DNA from 3 places in the Cytobacillus sp. FSL R5-0377 genome. Region 1 is predicted to be linked to each of the others. Evidence: riboswitches for the same ligand, from Rfam matches in the RefSeq annotation. Region 1 holds a riboswitch; each other region holds the start of a gene.
The links. A riboswitch is a leader RNA that binds a small molecule or an ion and turns the genes downstream of it on or off. The one in region 1 is predicted to bind S-adenosylmethionine.

Region 1 (10,707 bases):
CCTTCACTTTATCCAGGTCAATTTCAGCATGCAGAATTTCTTCAGTTTCAGTGCCTTCAGCAAGCACATCCCCCCATGGATCAATAATCATTGAATGACCTGCAAAGACATTAGCAGGATCAGAGCCGGAACGGTTGCAGGCAATGACATAACACTGGTTTTCAATAGCACGTGCAATTAATAGCGCACGCCAATGAGCAAGCCGTGCCAATGGCCATTGAGCTACTACAAATATTGCTTCTGCACCATCTGCTGTATGGGTACGCAGCCATTCAGGAAAACGGATATCATAACAAATCATTCCTGCAAACTTCCTGTTGGCCAGGGAAAATCCTCCCCTTGCTGCCCCTCCTTTCAAATAGAGGTGCTCATTCATAAGCTTGAATAAGTGCAGCTTGCTGTATTCATGCAAAAGCTCACCATTATGGTCTACAATCAGCAGAGTATTGTAAATGCCATCAGTTGTTTTTTTGGCTACAGAACCGCCAATCAGGTAAACCTTATTTTTTTTTGCAATTTCTTTCAAAAATGCCAGTGAAAAAGCAGCATCCGGATCTGCTATTTCATCCAATCTGGTCAAATCATAGCCTGTCGTCCAAAGTTCAGGTAGTACTAAAACGTCTGGATCAGATTTAAGAGCTTTATTAATCATGGCTTCGGCCGCAATAAAATTCTTCTCTGGTTTTCCAAATGCAATATCCATTTGCAAACAAGCAATCCTTAATTTCACTTTACTCCCCCACAATCATCTTTTCCTTATGTTATGATTAGTCCGATAGATAAAAACTTTCTAAATTTTACTTTACAACTTACCATTTACGTTATATCATTTGGGACTATATTTTCAATCCTTTTTTTAAGCAGGTGAACAATTTGATTAATTATCCGCAATCTGAACTTTTAAAAAGTCTTCCTAAACAGTTTTTTGCTTCTTTGACTGTGAAGGTGGGAAAAAAACTTGAACAGGGCTATGATGTCATCAATTTGGGACAGGGAAATCCAGATCTGCCAACCCCGGATCATATTGTCAAAAGTCTTCAACGTGCAGCCGATAACCCTCAAAACCATAAGTACTCTCCTTTTCAGGGTTACCCGTATTTAAAAAAGGCAGCAGCTGACTTTTATAAAAGGGAATATGGTGTAGAATTAGACCCCGATACTGAAATAGCCATTCTTTTTGGAGGCAAAGCAGGGCTTGTTGAAATCCCCCAATGTCTTTTAAACCCTGGGGACAGGATATTGGTTCCAGACCCGGGATATCCTGATTATTGGTCAGGAGTTGCGCTGGCTAAAGCAGAAATGGTGACAATGCCTCTGAGGGAAGAAAATAACTTTTTGCCAGTATATAGTGACTTGCCGGCTGAGGAGCTTAAAGCAGCCAAGTTGATGTTTCTTAATTATCCAAATAACCCTACTGGAGCAATCGCAAACAAAGAATTTTTCCAGGAAACAGTTGAATTAAGCCGAAGGCATGAGATATGCGTAGTCCATGACTTTGCATATGGAGGAATTGGATTCGACGGAAAAAACCCTGTCAGTTTTCTTCAGGCAGAAGGAGCAAAAGAGGTTGGAATTGAAATTTATACTCTATCAAAGACCTTTAATATGGCTGGCTGGAGAGTAGGGTTTGCCGCTGGAAATGCAAGCGTTATCGCAGCATTGAACCTGATGCAGGATCATCTTTACGTCAGCTTGTTTGGAGCTGTTCAGGAAGCTGCAGCAGCTGCTCTGTCAGGCTCTCAGGATTGTGTAAAAGAGTTGAATTCGATCTACGAGTCTAGACGGAATACCCTCATTTCCGGTCTCAGGGAAATTGGGTGGGATGTACAAGCGCCAAAAGGCTCCTTTTTTGCATGGCTAAAGGTTCCTGAATCATTTACATCTGAAGAGTTTTCTGAGTATCTCCTTGAAAAAGCGCATATTGCAGTGGCACCCGGAAACGGCTTTGGCCCGTTTGGAGAAGGATTTGTAAGAGTCGGTTTGCTGACATCTGAAGAAAGACTTAGAGAAGCGGTGGAGCGAATACAAAAATTAAGCTTGTTTTAATTTTTTCAAAAATTCAATTGACAAAAGCATATAGCACTGTCATAATTTTAATTAAATTTCTAAATTAACTGAATACTCGATTTCGTTTTCTTATCAAGAGCAGGCGGAGGGACTAGCCCTATGAAGCCCGGCAACCGACTTAACAAAAGCACGGTGCTAAATCTTGCAGCTAATAGCTGAAAGATAAGGAGATGTTAGATTGTTATGCTAACCTCTTCTTATTTGAAGAGGTTTTTTTATTTTTTCCATTCTTTGAAATTGAAAGGAAGAAGATTAATGAGTGAGATTATTGCAGCGTATCTGATACATGATGAAAAACATAATCCCGAGAAAAAAGCAGAGGAGATTGCTTTAGGATTAACGGTGGGATCATGGACCCATTTGCCCGTGCTTGAAAAGCTTCAGCTGGAGAAGCATAAAGGCAGGGTCGTTTCTGTTGAAAGAGTGACAAAAAATACAGGAAGCAAGGAAACAGCTGCGATCATTAAGATCGCCTATCCTGCTGTTAATTTTAGTCCTGATTTACCGGCAATATTAACAACCGTTTTTGGAAAACTGTCATTGGACGGAAAGATAAAACTGCTGGATTTAGAGTTTTCCAATGAACTTAAAAGCTTTTTTCCAGGACCTCGATTTGGAATTGAAGGACTGAGAGAAAAATTAAATGTGTATGACAGACCTCTTTTGATGAGCATCTTCAAAGGAGTGCTCGGCAAAGATATGGATTTTTTGACTTCACAGCTGAGAGAACAGGCCTATGGGGGCATTGATCTTGTAAAAGATGACGAAATTTTATTTGAAAACAGCCTTACACCGTTTGAAGCCCGGATAGCAGAAGGAAAAAAGGTGTTAAGGCAAGTTTACGAGGAAACGGGCCATCAAACCCTTTATGCTGTGAATTTAACAGGCAGAACATTTGAATTAAAAGACAAGGCAAGGAAGGCAGCAAGTCTTGGTGCAGATCTTCTGCTGTTCAATGTATTTTCTTATGGACTCGATGTTTTGCAGTCCTTAAGAGAAGATAATGAAATTGAATTGCCTATCATGGCACATCCTGCAGTTAGCGGAGCTCTTTCAGCTTCAAGCCTTTATGGAATCTCTTATCCTTTACTTTTGGGCAAGCTGCTCAGATATTCGGGTGCTGACTTATCTTTATTCCCATCTCCTTATGGGTCTGTTGCTCTTGAAAAGACACAGGCAATATCCATTGCTGATAACCTGAATGCGGAAGATTCCTTCAAAAGATCTTTTCCGGTACCCTCAGCCGGCATTCATCCGGGTTTAGTGCCTTTGCTTTTCGAAGACTTCGGAATAGACAGTGTAATCAATGCCGGAGGCGGGATACACGGGCATCCAGATGGGGCAAGAGGAGGCGGTTTGGCATTCCGCCAGGCGATTGATTTGACTTTAAAGGGAGTTTCTTTGGCTGATGCTCCTTCAGACTTCACCGAATTAAAAAGCGCGATCGATTTGTGGGGATCAAAAGAGGCGGCTGTTAAGAATGGCTAAAATAGGGGTATTTTGCGACTTTGATGGAACTATTACCGAAAGTGATAACATCATCAATATTATGAAACATTTTGCTCCTCCCCAATGGGAAGGAATAAAAAATCAAGTTCTGAATCAGGAGATTTCTATTAAAGAGGGAGTAGGAAAGATGTTTTCCCTTCTCCCTAGCAATTTGAAAGGAGATCTCACAGATTTCATCCTGGAAAATGCAAAAATAAGAGATGGGTTTCAGCTTTTTGCCGATTACCTGGCACAAGAAAATATACCGCTTTATATAGTAAGCGGGGGGATAGATTTTTTTGTGACTCCTGTACTGGAGAAATATGGACCCTTTAAAGCAGTGTTCTGCAATAGTTCTGATTTTAGCGGCGATAAAATAAAAATCTTATGGCCCCACAGCTGTGATGAAAAATGTGAAAATAATTGCGGATGCTGCAAGCCCTCCATTATGAGGAGGCTGGAGGATGAGGACACGTTAAAAGTCGTTATCGGAGATTCAGTAACTGACCTTGAGGCTGCAAAACAGGCGGACTTTGTCATAGCAAGAGATCTGCTCCTGGAGAAAAGCAAAGAGATGAACCTTAATCACAATTCATTTGAAACGTTCTATGATTGCATAGAAGTTATAAAAAAATTAAATGAGGTGAGAGTATGAGCACACTTGAGGAAAAATGGAATGAGCTCGCCGATATTAAAGACGAGCTCGCAGCAAGGGACTGGTTTATGGGGACGAGCGGAAATCTGGCCATTAAGGTCAGTTCAAATCCGCTTCAATTCCTTGTAACTGCAAGCGGAAAGGATAAAAGAAAACGCACTTCCGAAGACTTCCTGCTAGTGGATGAATTTGGCCGTCCGGTGGAAGAAACTCATTTAAAGCCATCCGCTGAAACACTTCTGCATACGGAAATATACAGTAAAACAAAAGCTGAATGCAGTCTTCATGTACATACAATCGATAATAATGTTATCTCAGAAATATATGGAGATCAGGAGGCAGTAACATTTCAGGGGCAAGAGCTCATTAAAGCATTTAATAAATGGGAGGAGGATGCTGTCCTTAGAATTCCGATTATTCCAAATTATGCGCATATTCCTGCGCTGGCAAATTGTTTCTCTTCCCATGTACATGAAGATTCAGGTGCAATTTTAATTAGAAATCACGGAATTACTGTTTGGGGCAAAACCTCTTTTGAGGCTAAAAAGATCCTTGAAGCTTCAGAGTTTCTGTTCCGCTATCAGCTAAGGCTTCTGGAGCACAGACCCAATCAGCTATCCAGAGTTGTGTAAGGCACAAGATGCAGATTTAAATAAGAAAGATAACAGTAGAGAGGAATGATTAGCATGGCATATATCGTACTGAAAAATTCAAAAAAAGAAATCAGGAATCAGGAAGAAGTTGCTTCTTTTCTGGAAAAACAGGGGGTTATCTATGAGCAATGGGAAATAGATAAATTGCCAGAAAACCTTCAGGAGAGATATTTGCTTTCTGATGATGAAAAACAACAAATACTTGAGACATTTGCTGCAGAAATTAAGGATATTTCAGAAAGAAGAGGATACATGGCCCAGGATGTCATTTCTCTTTCGGAAAATACGCCGAATTTGGAACAGCTCCTTCAGAATTTTCAGCAGGAACACCATCATACAGACGATGAGGTAAGGTTTATTGTCAGTGGCCACGGAGTTTTTATTATACAAGGAAAAGATGGGGAATTTTTTGAGGTATACTTAAAACCCGGCGATTTAATTTCCGTGCCTGAAAATATCCGTCATTATTTCACTTTGCAGGATGACAGAAAGGTGGTAGCCATCAGAATTTTTGTATCTTCAGAAGGATGGGTGCCAATTTATGAGGAAAAGGAAGTTCATCAATAATACGTTGACCCATTGCTCCGGCATTGGGTTTTTTATTTTTCCACTATAGTAGTTGGATATTTTTTACAATCCTAACTTGCAAAAATTTTATCAAATACTGTTGATTCCTCATGTTTTAAGCAGCAGAAGTGTGTCGAAACCGTGTGAAGCCAAAGTGAAATTTGTGTCGATTAAAACAACTTTGGAAAAAGATTGTCTAATATTGCGAATCTATTTACATTTATAGAAATTCTTGTAATAATGCTTCAAGTAGACACATTAATATTGGATAAAAGGGATAGGATTAGGAGGAAAAAAGTTGCGCAATAAAAGAATACAGCTGCTGACTGAAATCCAGCAAAAAAGGGAAAAAATGATAGAAACGGCCAGGGAAAAGGGGATGGCTAGCCAGGAAACGGTTCTCTGCAGCCAGGAACTCGATCAATTGATTTTTGAATATCAATGCGCCATAAAACGGGAGAAGGAACAAAGAAATAGAATGAGAGTTTCATTCAGACAAATGATTCTATCCCTTAAGAAAGCAGTTGTATAATTATAATAACAAAGGATATTTAATGAGTATATAGAGGTAATCAAAAAGAATCCGTGGAGGGTTCTTTTTTTTGCAATCTTCTGCCATTCTAGTAATAAACATATTAATTCATTAAAGAAGTACTATGCCTGTATAGAGAATCATATATCGTAATACAAAGCTTTTTTTCACTTAAAGTTTTCAATACTCATACAAGCTTTAAGTAAGAGGAGGGAAAGAAGAAAATGCACATAGTTGTGTGTGTCAAGCAAGTGCCTGATACAAAAATCATTAAAATCAACCCCAAAACCAATACCTTGGACCGGCGCAGTGCTCCTGCCATATTAAATCCTTATGACGCCCATGCAGTTCAGGAAGCTGTGAGAATTACAAAGACAATTGGAAAAGGCACCATATCGGTCTTATCCATGGGGCCACCACAGGCTGTAGCGGTTATTAAGAAAAGTATCGAAATTGGGGCGGATAGGGGATATTTGATTTCTGACCGTGCATTTGCCGGTGCCGATACATTGGCTACCAGCTATGCCCTGTCTAAAGCATTAGAACGTATTTCAAAAGATATGCCTGTCGATTTAATTCTATGCGGAAAGCATGCTATTGATGGAGATACCGGCCAGGTTGGACCAGGAATCGCAAGGCGGCTGGATATCCCTCCAGTCACCAATGTGATCGAGATAGCGGAAGTTAATGAAAGTGAAAAAACGGTTTTAATAAAAAGGAAGATCACTGATGGATATGAATTAATCCAAGCTCAAATCCCTTGCCTGCTGACAGTTGAAAAAGAGATTAACAGCATAGAATATTCCCCTATGCCAAATATGATAAAAGCCGCCAGATATGAGCCGGTGGTCTGGTCTGTAAATGATCTTGAAGGTGTGGATCGGACCCAGCTTGGGCTGAAGGGATCTCCTACGATAGTGGGTAAAATGTTTACTCCTCCAAAGCCAGAAGGCGGAAAAAGGCTTGAAGGAAATTCAGATGAACAGATACAGCAGCTGATGGAGCTTCTTAATGATAAAAAAGAGCTGTTTGCAGGCAAATAGCTGTAATAAACAGGGGGGATTAACATGATGGATGAGTACCGTGGAGTATGGGTATTCATAGAACAAAATGATGGGAAAATTGAAGAGGTTTCCCTTGAATTGCTCGGAGCAGGCAGAAAGCTGGCTGATAAGCTTGAGGTACCTCTTTCCGGGGTGCTGCTTGGGTATGGAATAAAGTCTTTAAGCCGGGAGGTCATCACATATGGTGCTGATCTGGTCTATGTAATTGACCACGAAGTAATGAAAGATTACCGGACAGAATCTTATATGAAGGCTGTTATCAAGCTAGCTGAAAAATATAAGCCTGAAATATTTCTATATGGGGCCACCTCCAATGGGAAAGATTTAGCCAGTGCAGTTGCCACAGACCTAAGTACTGGATTGACAGCGGATACAACCATGCTGGATGTCGAGGTGGAAAAGAGACTTCTGGAAGCAAGCCGGCCGGCATTTGGAGGAAACATTATGGCAACCATCCTCTGCAAAAAACACCGGCCTCAGATGGCTACTGTCCGCCCTAAGGTTATGAAAGCAATGGAGCCTGATCCAAATAGGCAGGGTGAGATTATAGAAGAATCGATTACATTGAGAGAAGATGACATGCGCACAAAGGTGATTGAAATTGTGAAGGATGTCACAAAAAAAGTGAATTTAGCTGAAGCCCATGTTGTCGTTGCAGGCGGGAAAGGGATGGGCGATATCCAAAACTTTCAGATGATCCATGAGCTGGCTGACGCCATCGGAGCAACCGTAGGGGGAACAAGGGATGTTGTTGAGGCGGGATGGCTTCCGCATGAACAGCAGGTTGGACAGACCGGAGAAACCATTACTCCAAAGATCTATTTTGCTATTGGGATTTCAGGTGCCATTCAGCATGTTGTAGGCATGAAGAATTCAGAGCTTATTATTGCGATTAACAAAGATCCTGAAGCACCTATTTTCGATGTAGCCACTTACGGTATCGTAGGTGATGCACTTGATATTGTTCCGAAACTTATTGAAAAGTTCAAGGAAGCCAGCGAAAGAGGAGGTGAAATGAGCTATGTCTGAAAAGTTTGATGTTATTGTGGTCGGTGCAGGGCCTGCAGGAACTTCCTGTGCTTACACCTGCGCTAAAAACGGACTGAAAGTCCTGCAAATAGAAAGAGGAGAATATCCAGGCAGCAAAAATGTAATGGGCGGAGTACTATACCGTAAGCAAATGGAGGAAATCATCCCGGAGTTTTGGAAAGAAGCCCCACTCGAACGGCCTGTCATAGAACAGCGTTTCTGGATGATGGATAAAGAATCCGCAGTGAGTTTTGGCTACAAAGGTCTTGAGTGGGGAAAGGAACCATATAATAATTTTACGGTTCTGCGGGCGCGATTTGACCAATGGTTTGCTAAGAAAGGGGTAGAGCAGGGGGTTCTATTAATAAATGAAACCGTTGTACTTGAATGTTTGACTGAGAATGGGAAAGTGGTTGGTGTAAGAACTGACCGTCCGGATGGAGATATATATGCAGATGTAGTGGTTTTGGCAGATGGCGTGAATTCACTGCTGGCAAAACAGCTTGGCTACCATAAAGAATTCCGGCCTGATGAAGTGGCGCTGACAGTTATGGAAGTTATTAATCTTTCTAAAGATAAGATTAATGATCGTTTTAACCTGGAAGACAACCAGGGCTGCACGATAGAAATCTTCGGAGACTCCACTAAAGGCAATCTCGGAACAGCTTTCATCTACACCAATAAAGATAGTATCAATATTGGCGTGGGCACGACTCTTTCAAGCATGATTAAGGCAAAGCTTAAACCTTATGACCTGCTGGATTATTTAAAAACACACCCTATGGTTAGACCTTTAATAGAAGGAGGAGAATCCGCTGAATATCTGGCTCATCTTATTCCGGAAGGGGGCTACCACTCGGTGCCAAAAGTGGCCGGAAATGGAGTGCTTCTAGTTGGTGATGCGGCACAGCTTGTAAATGCCATTCATCGTGAAGGTTCTAATATGGCCATGGCTTCCGGAACAATGGCTGCTGAAACGATCATTGCCGCTAGAGAGCGGGGAGATTTTAGTGAAACCAGTTTGAATCAATACAGGGAGAAACTGTATCAAAGTTTTATTATTAAGGATCTGGAAAAATATAAAGATGCAACTCACACGTTTGAGAACTATCCGCAATATTTTAAGGAATATGTTCCGATGCTGAACAGGGCAGCGAACAAATTCTTCACTGTTGATGGAACTCCGAAGAAAGATAAGCAAAAAGAAATAATGAAGAGTTTCACCAGTGAACGAGGGACTATTCGTGTGCTTCAAGATATGTACAGAGCATGGAAGGCGGTGAAATAATGTCAACAAAAACGATCGAAGAAAAGCAATATTTGGTTCGTTTTAAGGCAGATACAAAATCACATCTTACCGTATTGGATCATGATATCTGTATGACAAAATGCCCTGATAAAATATGCACCATCTTCTGCCCGGCTGAGGTCTACAAATGGGAAGGATTAAGAATGCAGGTAGGCTACGAAGGGTGTCATGAATGCGGAAGCTGCAGAATAGGATGTCCGTATCAGAACATTAAATGGGAATATCCTAAAGGAGGTCATGGGATAGTATTCAGGCTAGCATAATTCAGCCCGCAGAACCATACAAAAAACCGGCCAACAAATTGGCCGGTTTTGAAAAGGGGGGATGAAAAAGGCTTTATCTTTCGGTACATGTACATTATAAATTTGAAATATTAATAAACTGTTAACAAGATATATAAAAACTATGAATTCTAAAGTGATTTTCCAAACTGACGCGTTAATGCTTTTTAGTAATAGTGCTTTAGTAACTTAACTTTTCAGACAGAATTTGTTAAACTGAAATTGGTCGAACTACTATAGTTGACCCCCTATAATCTGGAGAGCTTAGTTTATCTAGGCTCTTTTTTTATTTCATTATGGGATAAGGTTTTTTATTGGGTTTAAATTATACGTAGTATTTACCTATATGTATGTTATTTCACATGCGAGGGTAAAAAAAGATGGAGCGAAGGAGAAATAACTTTTTGAGGTTAGCTGATTTTTTCTTGATTATTTAAAAAACTGAACTTGGAGTCTTTGACATTGGCTTCAATTTCTCTGGCATGTTCAAAAGCTTTATGGATGCATTCATGAAGGGATGAAGAATATAGTACTTCATTCCATGAAAAGCTTCCTTCTGAATTAGATGGATAAATGGTTACTTTCCAGCAATAGAACTCTTTTTCCTGTTCTTTAAGCTGTCCTTCCATGGCGATTAGCCAATGTGTTTGCCCATTGGAAAGGAGTGAGTCAGCTGTTTTCGCCGGAATAAGGCATTTTTGATAAAACTCATAATAGGCTGGCAGATGCATTTTTTATCCCTCCTAACAATTTACAGGGTTTAGCTGCGCCGTTATAAAGATAACTTACCTTTATTATATGGCAAAAAAAGAGAATATTGCACACAATTATTTTAATTTTTTGAAAATTTTTAAGGATGTTCAAAGTGATAGGCATCACAACAATCAAACCTGCTATTTTTTATACTAAACCTATAACAGATAGGAGGGATTTAAGGATGGAAGGCTGTATGAGCTCCATGATGAGCAATGGTCCAGTCATTCTTAGCAAAGGACTGAATCAGCTTAAAGAGGAGCATCCTCCTCTTTTGGCAATGCTTGAAGAGCTGCTTAATATCACCAT
Region 2 (10,707 bases), 2.1 Mb from region 1:
GGTGCATTAAAGGAAGCTCAGGGTTATACGATTATCGGTGAAAACTCATTTGGAAAAGGGACTGTTCAGCAGCCTGTTCCGATGGGTGACGGCAGCAATATAAAGCTCACTTTATTTAAATGGCTGACGCCGGACGGAAATTGGATTCATAATAAAGGAATCAAGCCTACCCTGGAGGTGAAACAGCCGGACATCTATCAAACTCATCCTTTGCAGGTGGAAAAGCCTTTGGAAATCGATATGAATAATGAAATGGTGAAGAATGCACAGGAAATCCTGGCTGGCCTTGGATATGCACCGGGCAGGACAGATGGCTATTTCAATGATTCCACTGCAGCAGCAGTCAAAGCCTTTCAACGGCAAAGAGAAATGGAAGCAACCGGCCGGATAGACAAAAAAACCGCAGCAGCACTTGAAGCGGCCGCGATCGAGGAAATAAAAAAAGACCAGAATGACCTTCAGCTGCAAACAGCTCTGAAATATATCGCAAAATAAAATTGGTGACAGGCACCACCCGAATATTGTCGAATTAAAGCAGGAGGAATTTTCCTTCTGCTATTTTTTATTTAAAATGAGATTGTAATAGGTTTTGTAAGATGCTTTTGGTAGAATATAGAGTAATAGAGTTTACTGTTGTTTACATAATTCATGAGAATTTATTAATAGAGGCTGGTGGCAAGTTTGATAGAGGAGTGGATTTTTGAGTTTTTTAAAGGAATGGGAAAGCTGCTGCTGAATCCGGTATTTTATTACCTGTTTTTTGTGGCTGCCTTTCTGGGGGTTTCCCGGATAAAGCGTGAGCGCAACGACTTTTCTGTCCGCGTTGAAAATGCCTATTTTGAGCTGAGGCAGCTTCTTCCGCTTGGAATTCTGGCTGGTCTTGCAGTGAGCGTGGTAATGGTGGGTGCAGGTCTTGTTCTGCCATTGGAGACGATTGTGTTTACCGCAGCTCTTACATTCCTGTGGAGCTTTACAGCGAAAGTAAGATGGATGGCTCCTGTTTATACGCTGGGCTTTGCTTTTTTCGCAACAATGTTCGCTCTTGAACAGCAATGGCCATTGCCGTCATTCGCCCAGTCGTCATTAGATCTTGGCTCTTCCATCTTCCCATCCATCACTGTTCTTCTTGCACTTCTTGTAATTACGGAAGGATTCCTGATTAAAAGAAATGGCCGAAAAAGCACATCTCCCCGCCTTGTAAGGAGTAAACGGGGACAAACAATAGGCATTCACGAATCCAAAAGGATTTGGATGGTGCCTGTGTTTCTATTGATTCCGGGAGAAGCTCTGCAGCTTCCGTTTGAGTGGTGGCCACTGATCCCGATGGGCGGCGAAACGTATTCGCTCATTCTTGTTCCTTTTTCGATCGGGTTTCATCAGCGAATCCAGGGAACACTTCCTAAAGAAGCAACAGCGCTGCATGGACAAAGAGTCACTGTGTTTGGCATACTGCTTTTGCTGATTTCATCTGCAGGCTTCTGGTATCCGCTTGCAGCAGTAGGTGTAGCGGCCCTTGCTATTATCGGGCGTGAATTCATTTCCCTCCGCCAGAGAATGGCAGAGGATCAGGCACCGTTTTTCTTTTCCAAGCGCAATCAGGGAATCATGGTACTTGGAGTAGTTCCCGATTCCCCGGCTGATAAAATGTCTCTCTCAGTGGGAGAAATTGTTACAAAAGTCAATGGTGTAAAAATCCATGATGAGAAAGGCTTCTATGAAGCTCTGCAAAAGAATGGGGCTCACTGCAAGCTAGAGGTATTTGATGTGAACGGACAGGTTCGTTTCGTTCAGCGTGCTCTTTACGAAGGGGACCATCACGAACTGGGGCTTTTGTTTGTGCAGAATGAGAAGAAGTGGGATAGTGAAGCGGTATAGAAAATTTATGCTGTGAATTTTGGATTCGGGACGGCATTTAAATAAAGCAATGTGCAGTTGAATGGCTTGGCACTGCACTTTTGCTCTGATGTAATCATTACTATGTCAAAGTTGAAATAAGTTATCAAGGTATCCACTTTAGTTAAGGGATGCCTTTTTATTTTTATAAAGCATTAATAGAAAGAGTTGTATCTTTGTAAAAGGCGGGTGATCAAGCTAGTCATAAGAGATTAAGCCTAAGTGGCAGTTTTTTGTTCTGGCTCGTTTAGCAAGTTCTGGACGGCACTCTGTATGTGGCGAATATCATTAAGAATTTGTTTTTTTATTTTTGCATTCTTACAGCGATCCATTTCAGCTATCAATAAAGTCAGTTCTTTCTTGAAAATATCTATCGTACTCATAAGTTGTTCACTCCTGGCTTATAAGTAGAGTTTGCGGATTATAGTTCTTTGTACCCTTTCGGGGGTATGTTTAAACAAAAAATGGGATATATTTGTGTGAATGTATCTATTGTGTGTTTATGAAACTATCCGAAACCTTTTCAATTCCTAATCGTAATAGAGGTAGCATCTTCGTAGGAGTATACAGGCGAATATGATATTCTTTAGTTAATCCATTTAAAGAAAAAGGTGACATTGTGGCAAAGAAAAAATTGCACTACTGGACTTTGCAATTGCTGATTATCTTAACCATTATCTATGTATCAACAAAAATTTCATTTCTGTTTGAACCTGTCGGCATCTTTGTATCTACTCTATTCTTTCCAATCATTATATCGGGATTTCTATATTTCTTATTGAACCCGCTGGTTAGATTGCTGCAGCGCTATAAAGTTCCAAGAACGGCAGCAATTTTAATCATCTATGCAGCGGTGATCGGTTTAGTCATGCTCGTCATTGGCAATATTGCTCCGCTTATCAGCAGACAGGTTACAGAATTATTCAATGATCTGCCGGAATATGCGAAAACGACAAGAGATTTTGTTAATACAATGTCTAACACGGAAGAGTTCAAATGGTTTTTGGCACAGGATTACGTATCGATACAAGAAATTGAAGCACGCATTATGGATTACGCCAATACGCTCCCAAGCCGTTTGACTCAGGGAGTAGCCGGCATTGTGAGCCTGGTCACGAATATTGCCATTACGATTGTAACGGTGCCATTCCTGTTATTCTATATGTTTAAAGATGGTGATAAATTTCCTGCAGCTGTTTCGAAGTTTCTTCCTGCTTCTTACAGAGAAGAAGGGGTTAAAACGCTTAAGGAAACAGGTGAGACCCTTTCTTCCTATATTCAGGGACAGATCACAGTCGCATTATTTGTGGGTACTCTTTCATTTATCGGCTATTTAATCATCGATCTGCCGTACGCCCTGGTTATGGCTTTGATTGTGGCTATAACTAATATCATACCTTATGTCGGACCGTTTCTTGGCGGTGCACCTGCCGTAATCGTTGCACTTTTTGACTCGCCGACAAAAGCCTTCCTGGTTGTCGTAGTCATCGTGATCGCCCAGCAGATTGAAGGGAATGTGCTTTCTCCGCTGATTCTCGGAAAAACATTAAACACACATCCGGCCACGATTATCATCCTGTTGCTGGTTGCAGGCAATCTTGCCGGAATACTCGGCATGATTCTTGCGATCCCTACCTATGCTGTGACCAAAACAATTGTTTTAAATACAATAAGGTTCCTAAGGGCGAGGAAAGCAGCACGGCTCGAGGAGAGGGTTACGTAAAGATGGAAAAGCTCCTTTGCATGAAGGAGCTTTCAGCTTGTAGACAAAGTCTGCTTTGCAGACCACGTCTACAAGCTTTTTTTGTATAATTAGATTGAAAAGATTTTTTGTGGGGGATTCAAATGTTATCAAAACACGTAGAAGATGGAAGAAATCAAATAGAAATGGTCGCTCTTGACCAATTAGTGCCTGAAGATCACCTGGTTAGAAAGATCGAACAAGCTATTAATTTTGAATTCATTTATGACCTAGTAAAAGATAAGTATAGCTTAGACAATGGGAGACCTAGTATTGACCCTGTTGTCCTTGTTAAAATGGTGTTCATTCAATATCTATTTGGCATACGCTCGATGCGTCAAACAATTAAAGAGATTGAGACCAACGTAGCCTATCGTTGGTTTATTGGGTATGGGTTCACAGAGAAAGTTCCTCATTTTTCAACCTTCGGTAAAAACTACGCACGACGCTTTCACAATACGGACCTTTTTGAACAAATCTTCTATCGTATCTTAAAAGAAGCCATGACAAAGGGATTGGTCGACCCATCAGTTGCTTTTATTGATTCTACCCATGTAAAAGCGAATGCGAATAAAAAGAAGTTTGAGAAGAAAATAGCTCGTGTTGAAACAAGAAGTTACCAAGCTCAGCTAGATGAAGAAATTAATATCGACCGTGAGGAACACGGAAAAAAGCCCTTCCCCCCACAGAATAAAGAAGAGTCAAAAGAAATAAAGGTCAGTACAACAGATCCTGAAAGTGGCTATTATGTAAAAGATGAACGGGAGAAATTATTTGCTTATTCATTTCATACAGCATGTGATTCTCGTGGGTTTATCTTAGGTTCTCTTGTCACTGGTGGAAATGTTCATGATAGTCGCATGTTAGACCAACTCGTCACTCAAGTCAGGGATAAAGTTGGAAAGCCTGAATCTATCGCAGTTGATGCTGGATATAAGACACCCCACATAGCAAAATTCCTTATGGATCAAGAGATTAGACCCGTTATGCCCTACACTCGTCCGAGAACAAAAGACGGATATCTTAAAAAGTACGACTACGTATATGATGAACATTTTGATTGCTATATTTGTCCTGAAGGACAAATCCTTCCTTACCGCACAACGACTAGAGATGGCTACAAACAGTACACTTCAAATCCACAAAAGTGTAAAGAATGCCCTCTTTTAGAACGTTGTACTCAAAGCCAAAATCACACTAAAATGATTCATCGGCATTTATGGCAGGGTTACATAGATGAAGTGGAACATCTGAGACATACCGAACTGAATAAAACGTTATATGCAAAGCGCAAAGAAACGATCGAACGTGTCTTTGCGGATGCAAAAGAAAAGCATGGCATGCGTTGGACGACCCTAAGAGGGCTTAAAAAAGTTTCAATGCAGGCGATGCTTACTTTCGCTGCTATGAACCTTAAGAAACTGGCAAATTGGACATGGCGAGGACCATGTCCAGCTTAATTATTGAGGTATGCCAACTGAAAAATATGATAAAACCCCAGTTTCACAAAATGAAACTGGGGTTTGTCTACGGTCTGAAAGCTCCTTTGCATGAAGGAGCTTTTTCATATTGGTATTATTTTTCCTTAAGTATAAAATAAAAATAAAAATGAAAGCAGTGATCTGCATGTGTTTAATCCTCTTTGGATACAAAGTACATCCAAAATACAAGCTGATATTGGCCGCCAATCGGGACGAATTTTATGAGCGTCCAACTGCCCCGGCGCATTATTGGGAGGATCATCCCCACATTCTTGCCGGCCGGGATTTAAGGAAATTGGGAACATGGATGGGGGTCACAAAGAATGGTCGTTTTGCAGCGCTGACAAATTACCGCGATCCGAATGAAGTGACAGAAGACAAGAGGTCAAGAGGAGATCTGGTGGCTGATTTTTTGAAGGGCAGTGATTCGCCTGCTGACTTTATGCACAGGGCATCTGAACGGCGGAGCAGCTATCCCGGCTACAATCTGCTGGCAGGAAATATGGAGGAGCTTTATTATTATTCGAATGTGGAAGATAGAATAGAGCAGCTTCAGCCGGGAATATACGGAGTCAGTAATCATGTGCTGAACACCGAATGGCCGAAGGTGAAAAAGGGGAAGGAGGGTTTATCAGAGATTATAGATAATCCAGCCGGGGACTTAACAGAAGACCTGTTCACACTTCTCCGGAATACAGACCCTGTACCCGATGATTTGCTTCCCAAAACAGGAGTTTCACTTGAATGGGAACGGATTCTGTCTCCTTTATTTATCAAAAGCGATGGCTACGGAACAAGGAGTTCAACCGTTTTGCTGGTGTCAGAGGATGAGATTTTTTACAAGGAGAGGGTACATATTGGGGGTGAAAGAGCGGAACAGGAATTTATTCTCCAAGAATAAGAAGCCAGTTTAGGCGGCTGGCTTCTTTTATTTAGGCAATCGGTAAAGTAATGCGGACCGTTGTTCCTTCCTTTTCCCTGCTGTGGATGTAAAGGTTTCCGCCGTGGTTTTTAATGATTTTTTTGCAGATCATGATGCCAAGGCCGGTGCCTTTTTCTTTTGTACTGTAAAAAGGCTCACCCAGTTTGGCGAGGCGTTCTTCCGGTATGCCGATTCCTTCATCCTCGACACTGATGATGACAGATTGGTCTTCCTGACGGATATCGACGTTTATTTTGCCGCCCATTGGCATGGCTTCAATTGAGTTCTTGATGATGTTAATCAGGACCTGCTTAATTTTATCTTTTTCACATTTCACAAAGAACTCGCCGGGTGATTGAGTTAATTCGATCAGGATATTTTCCATAACCGCCTGGCTGTTTAAAAGGGTAATCACACTTTTTACAACGTTTGTCAGGCAGGTTTCTTCCATTTCGGTTATTTGAGGTTTGGCGAGAACGAGCAGGTCATTGACGATGCCTTCAATCCGTTCCAGCTCATTTAGAATGACCTCTGCGAAATTACCCTTATGTTCTTCGTATAATAGCTGCGTAAAGCCTTTAATGGCTGTAAGCGGGTTGCGGATTTCATGGGCAATGCCTGCAGCAAGCTGACCGACAACGGAAAGTTTTTCAGCGTTCTGCAGCTTTTCTTCAGTCTTCTTTTGTCCGGTTACATCTTTGATAATGATTTGGTATACCTTTCTGTTCTTGAAGGTGGTTGGAATCAGCTGGACTTCAGCTTTTCTTACTTGTCCATCGGTCCGGATCAGATTAAGCTCAAAATTCACGCTCAGCTTTGTTTGCAGAAAATCATCGAGGGTGGAATGTTCTGAAGGAGGGATGTAGTCGTGGAGGGAGGTGCCGATTATCTCTTTGATGCTCGTGAACCCAAAGAGCTTCTTTCCTTCATTATTGATATAGGTCCAAATCCCCTTTTGTGTCACCATTCCGATCGTATCCTTGGAGTACTCCACCAGAAAGCGGTACTTCTCCTGTGTTTCAAGAATTTCCTCTTCCATGATAATTCTCTGTGTCATATCCCGGATGATGCACATCATTTCTTTATCCTCATTAATGACTGTAAAATTGGCTTCCAGCCATAGGTAATGGCCTTCCTTATGTCTGAAACGAAAAGTCTCCCGTTTATGCGGGAGTTGTTCAAGATCTGCCAATGCATCTCTAAGAAGATCCCGGTCATTGGGATGGCAGTATGTATAAAGGCTGCTTCGATAAAAGTCCTGCTGCGTATACCCCAGCATTGATAGGCAGGAAGGGGAGACATATAAAGCAACGCCTTCTTTTGTCACTCTTGCAATCACATCGCTGGAATGCTGAATGGCCAGCTGCAGATTCCTCGCTTCGACTTTGTCGGCGAATAAATCTGCCGGATTCTCGGTCATAATCATTTTGTCCCTCCTTTATTGAGAAATGACACTTTTCCATTATTATACATGAGATAGAGGTATAGACACATAGGATTTAACTATCATTTTTTAGAAGAGTACATAGCATACGGGTTAATGACAGAGCGGATTCAGACCAGGAGGCGGTAATCAAATAAAATATATTTAAACTTTATATTGACTTTCTTTACTTTAAGATGGTAAAGTATTAAGCATATTAACAACCGCATATTAAAAATCTTCTTATCAAGAGAGGTTGAGGGACTGGCCCTATGACACCTCGGCAGCGGACAAAATTGTACCGTGCCAAATCCAGCAAGCATTGCTTGAAAGATAAGAAGAGGACCATTGATAAATGCTGCCCTCTTCTTTCTTTAGAAGAGGGTTTTTGTTTTACGCGGAAATATTGCATCAAGATTCTATTCATAAACATATGAATAATTCTTATCAAGAGAAGCAGAGGGACCTGGCCCAATGAAGCTTCGGCAGCAGGCAGACTGCACTGTGCCAAATCCAGCAGGCAAAAGCCTGGAAGATAAGGAGAGGACTTTAAAAAACCTCTTCTGATGGAAGGGGTAAATTTCAGGATATAATTCTTAGTTTTCGGATTGGAATAGTTAGACAATGAAAGGTGACAGGTACCTATACCAGTTCATCAAATTGGTATAGGTGCCTGTCACCAACCACCACAAAGGAGAGAGGCTGCATGATAGAGTTTCAGAATTTAAAGAAGGTCTATAAAAGCGGAGGTCAGCAGGTAGCTGCTCTGGATGGAATAGATTTAAAGATTAATAAGGGGGAGATTTTCGGGGTGATCGGCTTCAGCGGTGCGGGAAAGAGCTCTTTGATCCGCTGTGTCAATTGGCTGGAGAAGCCGACTTCAGGAAAGGTCATTGTCAGCGGCCATGACTTGACGGCTTTATCTGTTAGAGAAATTCGCGAAGTGAAAAGAAACATAGGTATGGTCTTTCAGCATTTCAATCTCTTAAACTCGAAAACAGTGTTTGCCAATGTGGCGATGCCGCTCACACTGGCTAAGGTCTCGAAGGGTGAAATAAAAAAGCGTGTCCATGAACTATTAGAATTCGTGGGGCTTGCCGACAAGGCGAACAGCTATCCTGATCAGCTGTCAGGCGGACAAAAGCAGCGGATCGGAATCGCCCGGGCGCTCGCAACACAGCCTTCCATTCTATTATGTGATGAAGCAACTTCTGCTCTGGATCCGCAGACAACCAGCTCGATCCTGCAGCTGCTGAAGAAAATAAATAAAGAATACAACATTACGATTCTGATCATTACTCATGAAATGTCTGTTATCAGGGAGATCTGTGATCGTGTCGCTGTCATCGAGGCAGGGAAGATTATTGAAGAAGGAACTGTCTTCAATGTCTTTTCTTCACCCCAAACCCCAACAGCGAAAAACTTTGTCAGCACGGTTATGAATGATCAAATACCTGAATCCATTAAGCAAGTGATTGAAAAGCAGCAGGGGCTTCAAAAGGTATTCAGAATCAATTTTGTCGGGAATTCTGCCGGCCAGCCGCTGCTTTCACAGGTTGCTAAAAAGTTTAATATTGACTTCAACGTTCTGTTTGGAAATATTACAGAACTGCAGGGAACCCCGTTTGGCAATCTCATTGTCGAATTCCAGGGGCAGGACAGTGAAATCAGAAGGGCGATTCAGTACATCAGCCAGGAAAAAGTTTCAATAAAGGAAGTGACTGCACGTGCTAGTTAACCAGGAAAAAATCATTGAAGCCTTAATCGAAACGGTCCAAATGGTGGCATTTTCACTGCTGTTTTCAGCTCTTATCGGACTCCCGCTTGGCATATTGCTTGTTGTGACCAGGAAAGGGCATCTGCTGGAAAACACCGTTGTTTTTAACATCATAAACAGCATTATTAATATTTTTAGATCAGTTCCTTTCATCATTTTAATGGTAGCCATTATCCCAATTACCCGGATGATTGTCGGAACATCGATTGGAACCGCCGCAGCCGTAGTGCCTCTTGTCTTTTATGCAGGACCCTACATTGCGAGATTAATAGAAAATTCATTGCTCGAGGTGGATCCAGGCGTCATTGAAGCGGCAGAAGCAATGGGAGCGACACCAGGACAGATCATTTTAAAATTCCTGATTCCTGAAGCACTTAGTTCGCTGGTATTGGGCTTTACCATTGCGACAATTGGTCTGGTAGGAGCATCTGCCATGGCTGGGGCAGTTGGAGGAGGCGGCCTTGGTGACCTTGCCATTACATACGGCTATCAGCGATTCGATACAACCGTCATGCTGATTACTGTTGCAATCTTAGTGGTCATGGTTCAGGGCCTTCAGTCATTCGGAAATCTCTTATCCAAAAAAATCAGAAGAAGATAACATAGGGGGAAATACATCATGAACAAACTATTTATATCATTCATTATTTTAGCATTGGCTGTCTTTACTGCCGCATGCTCAAGTACTACAGGCGGAGAAGAAACAAAGAAAGTTAAATTGGGTGTCAGCGGATCAGATACACGCATTTGGGATTTTATTGCTGAGAAGGCTGAAAAAGAAGGCATTGAAATTGAGGTTGTGACATTCTCTGATTATGTACAGCCAAACGTTGCCCTTGCCGAAGGTGATCTAGATGTAAATGCATTCCAGACAGTCGCTTATTTTGACACTTTTATTAAAGAGCATAATATGGATCTTTCACCGATCGCGACAACTGTTTTAGCACCAATGGGCCTTTATTCGGAAAAAGTAAAATCAGTCGAAGACATTCCGGAAGGCGGCAAAATTGCCATTCCAAATGATGCTTCAAATGGGGGAAGAGCGCTTCTGTTACTGGAGGAAGCCGGCCTGATCAAACTATCCGAGGACTATGATGGAAATCTTGATCTGAATAAAATCGTTGAAAATCCAAAGAACCTTGAATTTGTAGAAATGGTCTCAGCGCAGACACCTCGTGCTCTTCCAGATGTCTCTGCTTCAGTCGTTAATAACGGAATTGCCGTAGACGCAGGCATGAACCCAACTAAGGATTCTGTTTTTATTGAAAGCGAAACCGCTACGCCGTACGTAAATATCATTGCTGTCAGAACAGAAGACAAAGATAACAAAACGCTTAAGAGAATTGCTGAACTTTACCAGGAAGATGATGTAGCTGATTTCATCACAAAAGAATATGACGGAAGCATGATTCCGACTTTCATTCCATTAAGTGATATTGGCTGGTAATTAATATACAAAGGAGGAAAAAT
Region 3 (10,707 bases), 550 kb from region 1:
GTTGCAGGTATTGACTTAGTCATCCTGGCTGTGGCAGCTGACGAAGGAGTTATGCCGCAAACAAGAGAACACCTTGAAATTCTTGATTTTCTGGGGATCCGCAATGGCATTGTTGCCATAACTAAAATTGATCGTGTGGATGAAGAGTTCACCGGCCTGGTAAAGGAAGAAATCTTTGAGGAACTGAAAGGTACAGTTTTTGAAAAAGCTCCATTTATTTTAACAGATAGCCTTACAGGCAAAGGTATTGAAAAGCTAAAGGAGCAAATTATCCATACTTTGAAGGAACAGGACACACGGGATGTAAAAGGTCCATTCCGCCTTCCAATCGATCAGGTATTTACTGTGAAAGGCCAGGGAACTGTAGTAAGAGGCACAGTTTATGAAGGTATAGTAGAGGAAGGACAGCTTCTGAAAATCATGCCAAAGGGTATTGAGACCAGGGCACGCCAGCTGCAGGTTCATCATCAGCCCGCAAAGGCGGCATTTGCAGGCCAAAGGGCGGCCATTAACCTTTCGGGTGTGTCAAAGGAGGAAATTGAACGGGGCGAGGTCCTCGTATCCTCGGAGCATTTCAGCATTACGAAAATTATTGATGTTTCAGTAAGAATGGTGGGAGATTTAGAGCATATCGTCAAACAGAGAATGCCGATCAAATGTCATATTGGTACAGCCGAGGTCATGGGCAAAATTGTCTTTTTTGACCGAAATGAATTATCCAATTCTGAAGGAGAAATCCTCTGCCAGCTCCGTTTAGAAGAGGAAGTTGTCGCCAAAAGGGGAGACAGGTTCATTTTAAGGCGGCCAAGTCCCCAGGAGACAATCGGCGGTGGCTGGGTTATCGATCCTAATGGGGAAAAATACCGGTTCGGCCAAAAAACCATTGAAGATTTAAGCAGAAAAAAAGAAGGGACACCGAAAGATCGTATAAAAGCGGCGATGTCCGAAGAAATGGTCCTAACACCTTCACAAATTATAGCAAAAACCTCGCTTGATGAATGGACGGTTAAAGAAATTTTAAAAGAAGAAGACTTTCTGAACATTAATAACAAGGAATTCACTTTAGTAGTCATTAAAGAGGCAATAGAGGAAGAGATAGCTGACCGCCTGAATGAGTTCCACCAGGAAAATGCAATGAAGCAAGGGATTAATAAAGCAGAATTGCTTCAGGCAATGCAGAATAAATACCCTAAAATACTGGTTGAATTTGTTTTGAATTCAGGGATTAAAGAAAATCTTTTCAAACGCAAAGGCCAGTTTCTGCAGTATAAGGATTTCTATCCCCATGTACCTAAAAGCTGGCAGAAACGCACTGACAATCTAATTGTTGAATTAAAAAAAGATGGCTATACAGTAAAGCCTTTCGATCAATATTATGCTTCTGCAGGAATCCCAGAGAATCTCAAAGGAGACTTAAAACGATTTTTGGAAGACCAGGAAATCGCAGTTCCGCTTGATGCTCAATACTATTGGCATGGTGTTCATTTTAGAAAAGCAGTGGAAGAACTGAAAAAGAGCACTGCTGCTGAATTTGAGGTTGGGGATGCAAAAGAGATATTGGGTCTTTCCAGAAAGTATATGATCCCTTTCCTTGAAAAACTTGATTCTTTAGGAATGACACGCAGAGCAGAAAATAAAAGAATTTGGATTTAAAATATCTTATTTAGAAGGATCAGCATCTGAATGCTGGTCTTTTTAGTTTGTTCAGAAGAAAAAAGTTTAATTAGAATAATTTGAATTATGGTGATAAACTACCCATGTCTTCCTGAAATTATGGTAATTAACCCAATTAAATGCAGGATAAATGTACTGCGAATTAACCAATAAAGGAAATAACATGAAAAAATTGATATTTTTTCTTATTTGTCCATTATTTTCAGATAGGATTTTACTAGAAATATTACTAATATTAGGATGTCAAAGAAATTTAAGGAGTGTACAACTTGAAGAAACAACTACTTACAATGGCTGCGACAGCTGGTTTTTTGATTACACCGTTCAATGGAGAAGCAAGTGCACATGAAAATAAATATATAGTTCAGTCTGGTGACACCTTATGGGGAATCTCTCGCTCTAATAATCTTTCAATTGAAGAGTTAAAGACATGGAATAATCTATCAGGCTCAATAATTTATAAAGGACAAGCTCTGACTCTGCTGGCACCGCACAGCCATGACGCAGCAGCTGGCGGTTCTTCTGGCAGTACAGTCAGCTACACAGTGAAATCAGGCGATACTTTATGGGGAATTGCAAGAACACACGGCCTTTCTGTCAGTACCCTTAAGAGTTTAAACAGAATCAGCAGTGACACGATTTATCCGGGACAAAAGCTAAAAGTGAAAGGTTCGGCTAACACTGCTGTACCTTCTCTTCCTGCTAGCACTGGATCTTATACTATCCAAAGAGGAGATACTCTTTCAGGTATTGCATCTCGCCATAACCTATCGGTTTCACAGTTAAAAGCCTTGAATAATCTTACTTCAGACATCATTTATGCCGGCAAAACGATAAAGGTATCAGGTGCTGCAGCAAGCAAGCCGGCAGAATCACAGGTAGCTGCTCAATCGACATCCAAGGTAAATGAACTTATTTCTGAAGCAAAAAAATACATCGGTTCACCTTATAAATGGGCAGGAAGCACTCCTGCAGGATTTGACTGCAGCGGCTATTTGAACTATGTATATGGGAAAGCAGGAATCTCTATTCCTCGTACAGTTGCATCCATTTGGAGTGCCACAAAACATGTTGCCTCACCAAAAGTGGGAGATTTGGTATTCTTTGAGACTTACCAATCAGGTCCATCACATGCTGGAATATATCTTGGCGATTATAAGTTCATTCATGCCGGTTCTTCACGGGGTGTAGAAATAAGCGATATGAATAATTCTTATTGGAAGCCTCGTTACTTAGGGGCAAAAACCACTTTTTAGTTATAAAAAAGTACTCAGCGCTTTAATAAGCACTGAGTACTTTTTTTTAATCTCTTCGATCATTAAAAGTCTTGGAAAGAGCTTCCTTTGCGTCTCCCCATTTTTCCTCGGTTTGTCCTTTTAACTTATCCATATTGCCTTCCGCTTCTTTAGATTCGTTATTGGTCAGTTTGCCGTATTGTTTTTTAAATTCACCTTTTAATTGGTCAGCATTCCCTTTTGTTTGTTCTCTATTCATATTTGCACCCTCCTAAGTTATTGCTTACTTCTTAAATACCCAAAATGAAAAAGTCCAAACAATTGATATAATAAAAAAGCATTTTTATTTCTCAAACCATAACGAATGTGTTTCCTATAATGCTGGAAAATTAAAAACTTATTGACAATTTATTATTATTGATATATTATTTTTACTATCAATTAAATAATTTACTTATCAAGAGTGACTGAGGGATCAGGCCCTATGACGTCCGGCAACCTCCATAATGGAACGGTGCCACTTCCTGCAGAATGATTTCATTCTGAAAGATAAGTCGTGATACATAACGATGCCTCTTTCCCGAATGGAAAGAGGTTTTTTGTTTGAAAAGGGGCAATGAAACTGGGGGGATCTGCATGATAGAAATTAAAGAACTTGAAAAAGTCTATGAAACTAAGAAAGGTAAAGTAACTGGTGTTGATCATGTATCGCTTAAGATTGAAAAAGGGGAGATTTTTGGCATCGTCGGATACAGTGGAGCAGGCAAAAGCTCTTTGCTGCGGTGTTTAAATTTATTGGAGAAGCCCACTTCTGGAGAAATCCTTATTGATGGATTATCTTTAACGTCTTTAAGCAAGAAAGAGCTTCGCCAGGCGCGTTTAAAAATTGGCATGATTTTTCAGCATTTTCATTTGGTTAGTTCGAAAACCGTATTCGAAAATATTGCTTTTGCTTTAAAAGCAGCAAACAAAACGAAGACTGAAATAGAAGCACGAGTTCATGAATTGCTTGATATGGTCGGATTAACGGATAAGAGGGATGTCTACCCATCACAGCTTAGCGGCGGGCAAAAACAGCGTGTTGGCATTGCCCGTGCACTGGCAAACAATCCATCAGTTCTTTTGTGTGATGAGGCTACATCAGCACTTGATCCAAGCACTACCAAGTCCATTTTGTCTCTGTTGAAAAAAATTAATAAAGAATTAAATCTGACCATTGTACTAATTACACATGAAATGGAAGTTGTTAAAGAAATATGTGACAGAATGGCTGTCATGCAGGATGGAAAAGTAATTGAAGAAGGTAAGGTCTATAATTTGTTCGCCAGCCCGAGAGAAGCGCTGACCAAAAAGTTCATTAATAGCGTGCTTCAATTTGACTTGCCTGAGAAGCTTTTAAAGGAACGTGAAGGCAAGATTATTAAGGTGTACTTCCAGGGAAGTATTGCAGAGGAGTCTGTTATTTCTGAGGTGTTTCAGCAATTTAAAGTGAAGGGGAATATCCTTCATGGAAAAATCGAATACATTCAGGAAAAACCGCTCGGGATTTTTGTTATGGCGATAACAGGTCCTGTGCTTGAAGTCGAAAGAGCCATTCAATATATTACAGACCGGACAAGGAATTTGGAGGTGGTTCGTGATGCAGCTTGAAAGTTTAATAGCTATACTGCCGGAACTGAATAAAGCATTTTTAGAGACCATTTATATGGTTGGAATATCTATTGCAGTAGCCATCATTGTTGGTCTGCCAACAGGTGTTTTGCTTTTTGTAACTGATAAGGGTCTATTTTTGGAAAATACCGTTTTTAAAAACATTGTCGGCTTCATTGTCAATATGATCCGTTCCATTCCGTTCATTATTCTGCTAATTGCTCTTTTGCCATTAGCTAATTTGATTACCGGAACGACCATTGGACCGACTGCTGCATCGGTTTCACTCTCAGTTGCTGCCATTCCGTTTTTTGCGAGGGTTGTAGAACAGTCTTTAAGAGAGATTGATAAAGGTGTCATTGAGGCTGCTGTAGCAGTCGGGGCTACACCGTGGATGATTGTAAAGGATGTACTCGTACCTGAGGCAAAGCCGGGGATTGTTCAGGGAATTACCATTACGGTCATCAGTCTTGTAGCATACTCTGCAATGGCAGGTATTGTCGGCGGCGGTGGAGTCGGGGACCTTGCGATACGCTTTGGTTATTACCGTTATGACAATACAGTCATGTTCACAACTGTTATTATTCTAATTTGTCTAGTCCAGATTTTCCAATTTGCCGGGGACCGGATCGCCAGATTAGTTGATAAAAGATAAAAATATCATCAGGGGGAAATAAAATGAAAAAGATAACATTTGCATTCATACTTATGCTTACATTTGCTGTACTTGCGGCGTGCGGAAGTGAGAACTCATCTTCCGAGGCAAGCGGTGATAAGAAAAATATCAGCATTGGTGCTACTTCGGGTCCATACAGTGACATGGTCAGCAAAGCAATAAAGCCAATTCTTGAAGATAAAGGCTATAAAGTAAAAGTAGTAGAATTTAGTGACTATATCCAGCCTAACCTTGCCCTTTCAAAAGGAGACCTGGATGCTAATCTTTTCCAGCATAAAATTTATATGGAGACTTTTGCAAAAGAACATAATATTGAGCTGTCAGAAGTGATTACCGTCCCAACTGCCCCAATGGGCATTTATTCAAAAAAATTCGCTTCATTCGAGGAAATCAAAGAAGGTTCAGCTATTGCCATACCAAATGATCCAACGAATGCGGCGCGCGCGTTTTTAATCCTTGAGGATGCAGGACTTATCACAATAAATGCAGAAGCTGATCCGCTTACTATTTCTGAAAAAGATGTAGAAGACAATGTCAGGAACCTGCAGTTTAAGCCAATTGAAGCTGCCCAGCTGCCGCGTGCAGTGGACAGTGTTGATTTATCAGCCGTACCAGGAAACTATGCCCTCGCTGCAAAGATGGATTTGCTCGATGCACTGCAACTAGAGGACATGCCAGATAAGTACCGAAATCGAGTCGTAATTGACACGAAAAATACAGATAAACAACTAGCCAAGGACTTAAAGGCAGCTGTTGAATCTGATGAATTCGAAAAGGTTATCGATGAACAGTTTGAAGGCTTCGGTAAGCCGGAGTGGATGAAATAAAAAAATATTAATAAGAGAATGCGCCAGACCTTCTGGCGTATTTTTTTATTTATCAGGCCATAAATCGAATACAATCTATTATTAGTGAAGTTTTCTTAAAATCCTGATAAAATAAACAAGGTCTATTTAATGAACCTCCATAGAAAGGACATATAATATTGTTTTTTAAACAATTGGGAAGATTATTTTTCTTTTTTCTAGTCTTAGCAACTGTATGGCTTTTAGTCTATCAATATATTCAGTTTTCTGCAGATCCTGATTTAAAGGATGGGCCCCCTCCAACCGCTCTTCATCCTGCAGTAGCTGAAAAGAAGGATGAGCTGATCGCTCAGGCTGCCGCTAACGGAATCAATGTTGTCATTACCCAGGATTTCAGAAGTATAGAGGAACAGAATGCCCTTTATGAAAAGGGACGTACAGCTGAGGGGAATATTGTTACCCATGCAAAAGGGGGAGAGTCCTACCATAATTTTGGTCTGGCGATTGATTTCGCACTGATGTCCGTAGATGGCCAGGTGATATGGGATATGCAGTATGACGGAAACGGAAACAGCAAAGCGGATTGGATGGAAGTGGTTGCAATCGCAAAAAACCTTGGGTTTGAATGGGGAGGGGATTGGGCTAAATTCAAGGACTATCCTCATCTTCAACTGGACTTTGGACTTTCCATCTGGGAGCTGCAAAGAGGGAAGAGGCCTCCTGAAGCTGAATGATGATAAAAGAACCTCCACCCATGAATGAGTGAAGGTTCTTCTCTTTTCTTAAATTACCATTTCAGATTGTACATAGTGATACAGCAGCTTAGCCGTATTCTCAATCGAGTCCTCATGTGTACGTTCAAATGCATGGGAAGAATCAATCCCCGGTCCGATTAAGCCATGGACAATATCGTGCCCTGCGCGGATGGCTGCCGAAGCATCAGATCCGTAAAAAGGATATATATCAAGCTTGTACTCAATTCCATTATCCTTGGCAAGCTGAACCAGACGCTTTCTTAGTTCATAGTGGTAAGGGCCGCTTGCATCCTTGACACAGATGGAAACGGTATACTCATCTGTCGACTGCCCGTCTCCCATTGCCCCCATATCAACAGCCAGATATTCGACCGTTTCCGGTGTAATATTGGAATTGCCGCCATAGCCTATTTCCTCATTGTTTGAGATTAGGAAATGGGTTGTGTAAGGCAGCTCAATGTTTTCGGTTTTCAGCTGTTTAATCAGCTGAAGAAGGATCGCGACACTTGCCTTGTCGTCAAGATGCCTTGATTTAATGAAACCTGCCGGTGTGGTCTGCACACGAGGATCAAAGGATACAAAGTCACCGACACCGATTCCAAGCTCACGGACATCATCATCGCTCTTAACTTTTTCATCGAGGCGGATTTCCATGTTTTCCTGGTTTCTTTCTGCTTTCCCGGCATCCTTATAGACATGAACTGAAGTCTGATGCATCAGAATTGTTCCTGTGAATTTTTTGCCTGATGATGTTTCAATTTCACAATACTCGCCTTCGATTGAGTTATATTTAAATCCGCCAATTAAATCAATTTTCAGACGTCCGCTCGGCTTAATTTCCTTAACAATCGCGCCAAGGGTATCAACGTGAGCTGTCAGCATCCTGTGGTTTTTTTCGTCTTTTCCGGGGAGGGAGGCAATGAGGCCTCCTTTCCGGTTACGTTTCGTTTCAACATTAAGCTCATTCAAAAACTTTTCTACATATGTAATAACTTCATTTGTATTTCCGGAAGGACTTGGAATAGAAACGATTTCTTTTAATAAGTTAATGGTTTCTTTCATGTCTGGATATACCATATAGAATATCTCCTCTCAAATTATTCACGCGCAATTCTTATTATACTGTGATTTCTTGGGATAAGCATGTCTTATAAATAAAAAAACTGCCAGATCGGCAGTTTAATTTAAATTTCTTCGGATAGCAGACTTTTCCTTGTTCTTAATCGGTAAAATCTTCTGAAGTCTTTTACCAGAACCTTTATGACTGAATAAAAAGGTATAGCAATCAGGATTCCGATAAAACCATAAATGGATCCTGCAGCCATTAAGATAATAATGACTGTAAGCGGGTGGAGGTTAAGTCTTTTGCCCATCACATGAGGCGAGACGAGATTGCTTTCAAGCAGCTGAACTGAAATCAGAACCAATATGATTTTTAATACCATTCCCGGTCCCTGCAATAACCCGATGAATACTGCAGGAATGATGCCGAGTACAGGACCTAGAAAGGGAACAACTGTCAGGAACATGGCAAATACAGCTAATATTAATGCGTATTCCAATCCGATAATCTTATACCCGGCATACATTAACACACCGTCAACAACTGCCACAATAAACTGGCCGGTTACATAGGAAAATAAGGTTTTGTCTATATCCCCTAAAATTCGCTGGCCTTCATCCTCGTGTTTGTCAGGCAGGTATTTTAAAAGAAAAGGCCTGAGCTTGTGGTCATCCTTAAGGAAGTAAAATAAGATAAAAGGTACAACAACGATGACTGTGACAATGCTTGTTATGGTAGAAAATACTTTCATTACGTTTTCTCCTGCCCCTGATAAAAGGGTTTCCAGGAAGTTCAGCACTTTATTTTTGACACGGTCATAGGAGAACATGCCCATATTATTTTCCTCCACCACTTTCTCCGTTTCATCCGATAAGTCCTCCATTTTAGCAGGCAGGCTTTCACTAATTTCAGCAATCTGGCTTCCAATTACAGATCCAAGCAGGTTAAATCCTAGGTAGCCTATACCCAGGACAGCAGCAAAAATAAGCAAAATGCTTGCTGTTTTTGGCACAGCTCTTGAGACCAGCCTCACAAGGGGTCTTAGTATATAGTATAAAATGCCGGCAATTAAGACCGGGAAGAAAATAGTTGCTATCAGGGCACGGATTGGCCATAAAAAATAATCAATCTTCCCAAGGAGAAAAATGATGATTAATACGAATATGGTGCCCGCTGCATATTTAAAAAATGGTTTATTGATCCACATGCATATACCCCAACCCTTATTTATGTATTTAATACACACTGTTCCTTTTTTTAAACAGTATTAAACACCGGTTTAATAATCTATGTAAGAGGAATAGTTTAAGAATGAAACATATAACAGGTGAGGGAATCTGACGATGCTATTTATTAAAGATGTAACCATTCAGGAAGCGCTGATGTTTTTATTGTTTGCAGGAGTGATATTGGCTGCCAAATGGACAGTTGAATTACTGGTGAAAAAGATGAGGGGCAAGTCCATACAGAACGATCGGATCATCAAGGGAGTTTCTTCACTCGTAAACTGGGCTGCTTTTTATGGAATTATCATTTTATTCCTGTACCATTTTTCAAGGGAAAAGTGGCTTTTTCATACCCTGTTCACAGCAGGGGAAGTAGATGTGACACTTTATTTAATAATTGTAGCATTTTTGACAGTCTCTCTTGCAAATCGGATCGTAAATGTTTTCACCAAATATGTATTAACATCTGTTTATGAATTCTATGGAGTTGACCGCGGACTCGGCTATTCATTCAACAGAATGATCTATTACACGGTCATGATTGCAGCGTTCGCCATCAGCCTGACTGCGGTTGGGATTGATTTAACAGCAGCTGCTGCCATACTGGGTGTCCTCGGTATTGGGATAGGATTCGGCCTGCGCAATATTGCCGGTAACTTTATTTCAGGCATTATCATTCTGTTCGAGAGGCCGATCGAGATTGGGGAAGTGATTGAAATCAACAACAAAATTGGAACAATTGAGAGCATCCGTCTCCGATCTACTATTATCCGCACGGCTAAAGAGGGAACCTTGATTGTGCCAAACCAATACTTTATCGAACAAATCATCAGAAATCGGACAGGTTCAGAAATGCTCGCCCAAGTTCAAATCAGCGTTGCATACGGCACTGATACTGAAAAAGTCGAAAAGCTAATGATAGAAGCAGTGGACATGGAATTGCATAAAACAGAAGGGGTTTTAATGGAACCTGCACCGGATATCCGTTTTGTGGATTTTCGCAGTAAGGCCATGGACTTTCTGATAGAAGTGCCTGTTGCAAACTTTGAAGCCAAGCAGAAATTTGAAAGCAGGCTTAGGCATGTAATTGCAGAGAGCTTTTATCAAAATGAAATTGAGCTTGCCTCAGCACAGCAGCTGACCGGTGAATAACGGTTCTGTTAACATGAGAAAGAATAAAAACACCAGCCGCAAAGGCTGGTGTTTTTTGAAGTAAAGCTATTTTCCTAACAAAGCTTTTATTCCAAGATACAGGATGGCAAGGCCAAAGATGATCATGGCCAGACTGCCGACAATGGTAAAAAAGCTGGCAATACCTGAAGTAATAACTGCAGAAACAGGAACCATTGTCAAGCCGTAGCCAGCAAGCATACATGCAAGATATAATAATGCCAATTGGTACATTATCAATCCCTCCTTTCCATATTAAATTATGAAAAGGGAGAAATCTTGCTTGGTTGATTATCACGAATCTTCAGAATAAGTCGAAAATAGGTCTTAAGAATTACCTATTGATTCATCAATGCTTCCTGTACAGCAATGATTTTCAGGGCATTTATTTCTTCCTCCGATAGCCTTTCTGTTAAAAGACTGTAAAGTTCATTTTGCTCTTCAACAGTCAG

Region 2: linked by a shared signal. The riboswitch ahead of NSQ49_RS15390 (methionine ABC transporter ATP-binding protein) and the one ahead of NSQ49_RS04775 (2,3-diketo-5-methylthiopentyl-1-phosphate enolase) in region 1 are both predicted to bind S-adenosylmethionine.
Region 3: linked by a shared signal. The riboswitch ahead of NSQ49_RS02095 (methionine ABC transporter ATP-binding protein) and the one ahead of NSQ49_RS04775 (2,3-diketo-5-methylthiopentyl-1-phosphate enolase) in region 1 are both predicted to bind S-adenosylmethionine.

What each region holds. Positions count from the first base shown of each region.
Region 1 is NZ_JBBORA010000001.1:959,047-969,753, reverse strand. It holds gene NSQ49_RS04785 (carbon-nitrogen family hydrolase) at 1-730, opposite strand, end outside; gene NSQ49_RS04780 (pyridoxal phosphate-dependent aminotransferase) at 874-2,046, shown strand; SAM riboswitch class I at 2,134-2,236, shown strand; gene NSQ49_RS04775 (2,3-diketo-5-methylthiopentyl-1-phosphate enolase) at 2,323-3,555, shown strand; gene NSQ49_RS04770 (2-hydroxy-3-keto-5-methylthiopentenyl-1-phosphate phosphatase) at 3,548-4,210, shown strand; gene NSQ49_RS04765 (methylthioribulose 1-phosphate dehydratase) at 4,207-4,842, shown strand; gene NSQ49_RS04760 (1,2-dihydroxy-3-keto-5-methylthiopentene dioxygenase) at 4,897-5,430, shown strand; gene NSQ49_RS04755 (aspartyl-phosphate phosphatase Spo0E family protein) at 5,729-5,962, shown strand; gene NSQ49_RS04750 (electron transfer flavoprotein subunit beta/FixA family protein) at 6,187-7,005, shown strand; gene NSQ49_RS04745 (electron transfer flavoprotein subunit alpha/FixB family protein) at 7,030-8,055, shown strand; gene NSQ49_RS04740 (FAD-dependent oxidoreductase) at 8,048-9,343, shown strand; gene NSQ49_RS04735 (ferredoxin family protein) at 9,343-9,627, shown strand; gene NSQ49_RS04730 (hypothetical protein) at 10,056-10,376, opposite strand; gene NSQ49_RS04725 (hemerythrin domain-containing protein) at 10,583-10,707, shown strand, end outside.
Region 2 is NZ_JBBORA010000001.1:3,022,094-3,032,800, forward strand. It holds gene NSQ49_RS15355 (S41 family peptidase) at 1-495, shown strand, start outside; gene NSQ49_RS15360 (PDZ domain-containing protein) at 682-1,875, shown strand; gene NSQ49_RS15365 (hypothetical protein) at 2,112-2,276, opposite strand; gene NSQ49_RS15370 (AI-2E family transporter) at 2,513-3,616, shown strand; gene NSQ49_RS15375 (IS1182 family transposase) at 3,739-5,094, shown strand; gene NSQ49_RS15380 (NRDE family protein) at 5,261-6,016, shown strand; gene NSQ49_RS15385 (PAS domain-containing sensor histidine kinase) at 6,048-7,463, opposite strand; SAM riboswitch class I at 7,701-7,800, shown strand; SAM riboswitch class I at 7,902-8,002, shown strand; gene NSQ49_RS15390 (methionine ABC transporter ATP-binding protein) at 8,167-9,198, shown strand; gene NSQ49_RS15395 (methionine ABC transporter permease) at 9,188-9,838, shown strand; gene NSQ49_RS15400 (MetQ/NlpA family ABC transporter substrate-binding protein) at 9,857-10,684, shown strand.
Region 3 is NZ_JBBORA010000001.1:407,937-418,643, reverse strand. It holds gene selB (selenocysteine-specific translation elongation factor) at 1-1,653, shown strand, start outside; gene NSQ49_RS02105 (C40 family peptidase) at 1,944-2,930, shown strand; gene NSQ49_RS02100 (CsbD family protein) at 2,977-3,168, opposite strand; SAM riboswitch class I at 3,361-3,465, shown strand; gene NSQ49_RS02095 (methionine ABC transporter ATP-binding protein) at 3,546-4,559, shown strand; gene NSQ49_RS02090 (methionine ABC transporter permease) at 4,549-5,214, shown strand; gene NSQ49_RS02085 (MetQ/NlpA family ABC transporter substrate-binding protein) at 5,238-6,062, shown strand; gene NSQ49_RS02080 (M15 family metallopeptidase) at 6,221-6,775, shown strand; gene NSQ49_RS02075 (M42 family metallopeptidase) at 6,824-7,873, opposite strand; gene NSQ49_RS02070 (AI-2E family transporter) at 7,981-9,066, opposite strand; gene NSQ49_RS02065 (mechanosensitive ion channel family protein) at 9,203-10,237, shown strand; gene NSQ49_RS02060 (hypothetical protein) at 10,304-10,489, opposite strand; gene NSQ49_RS02055 (hypothetical protein) at 10,594-10,707, opposite strand, start outside.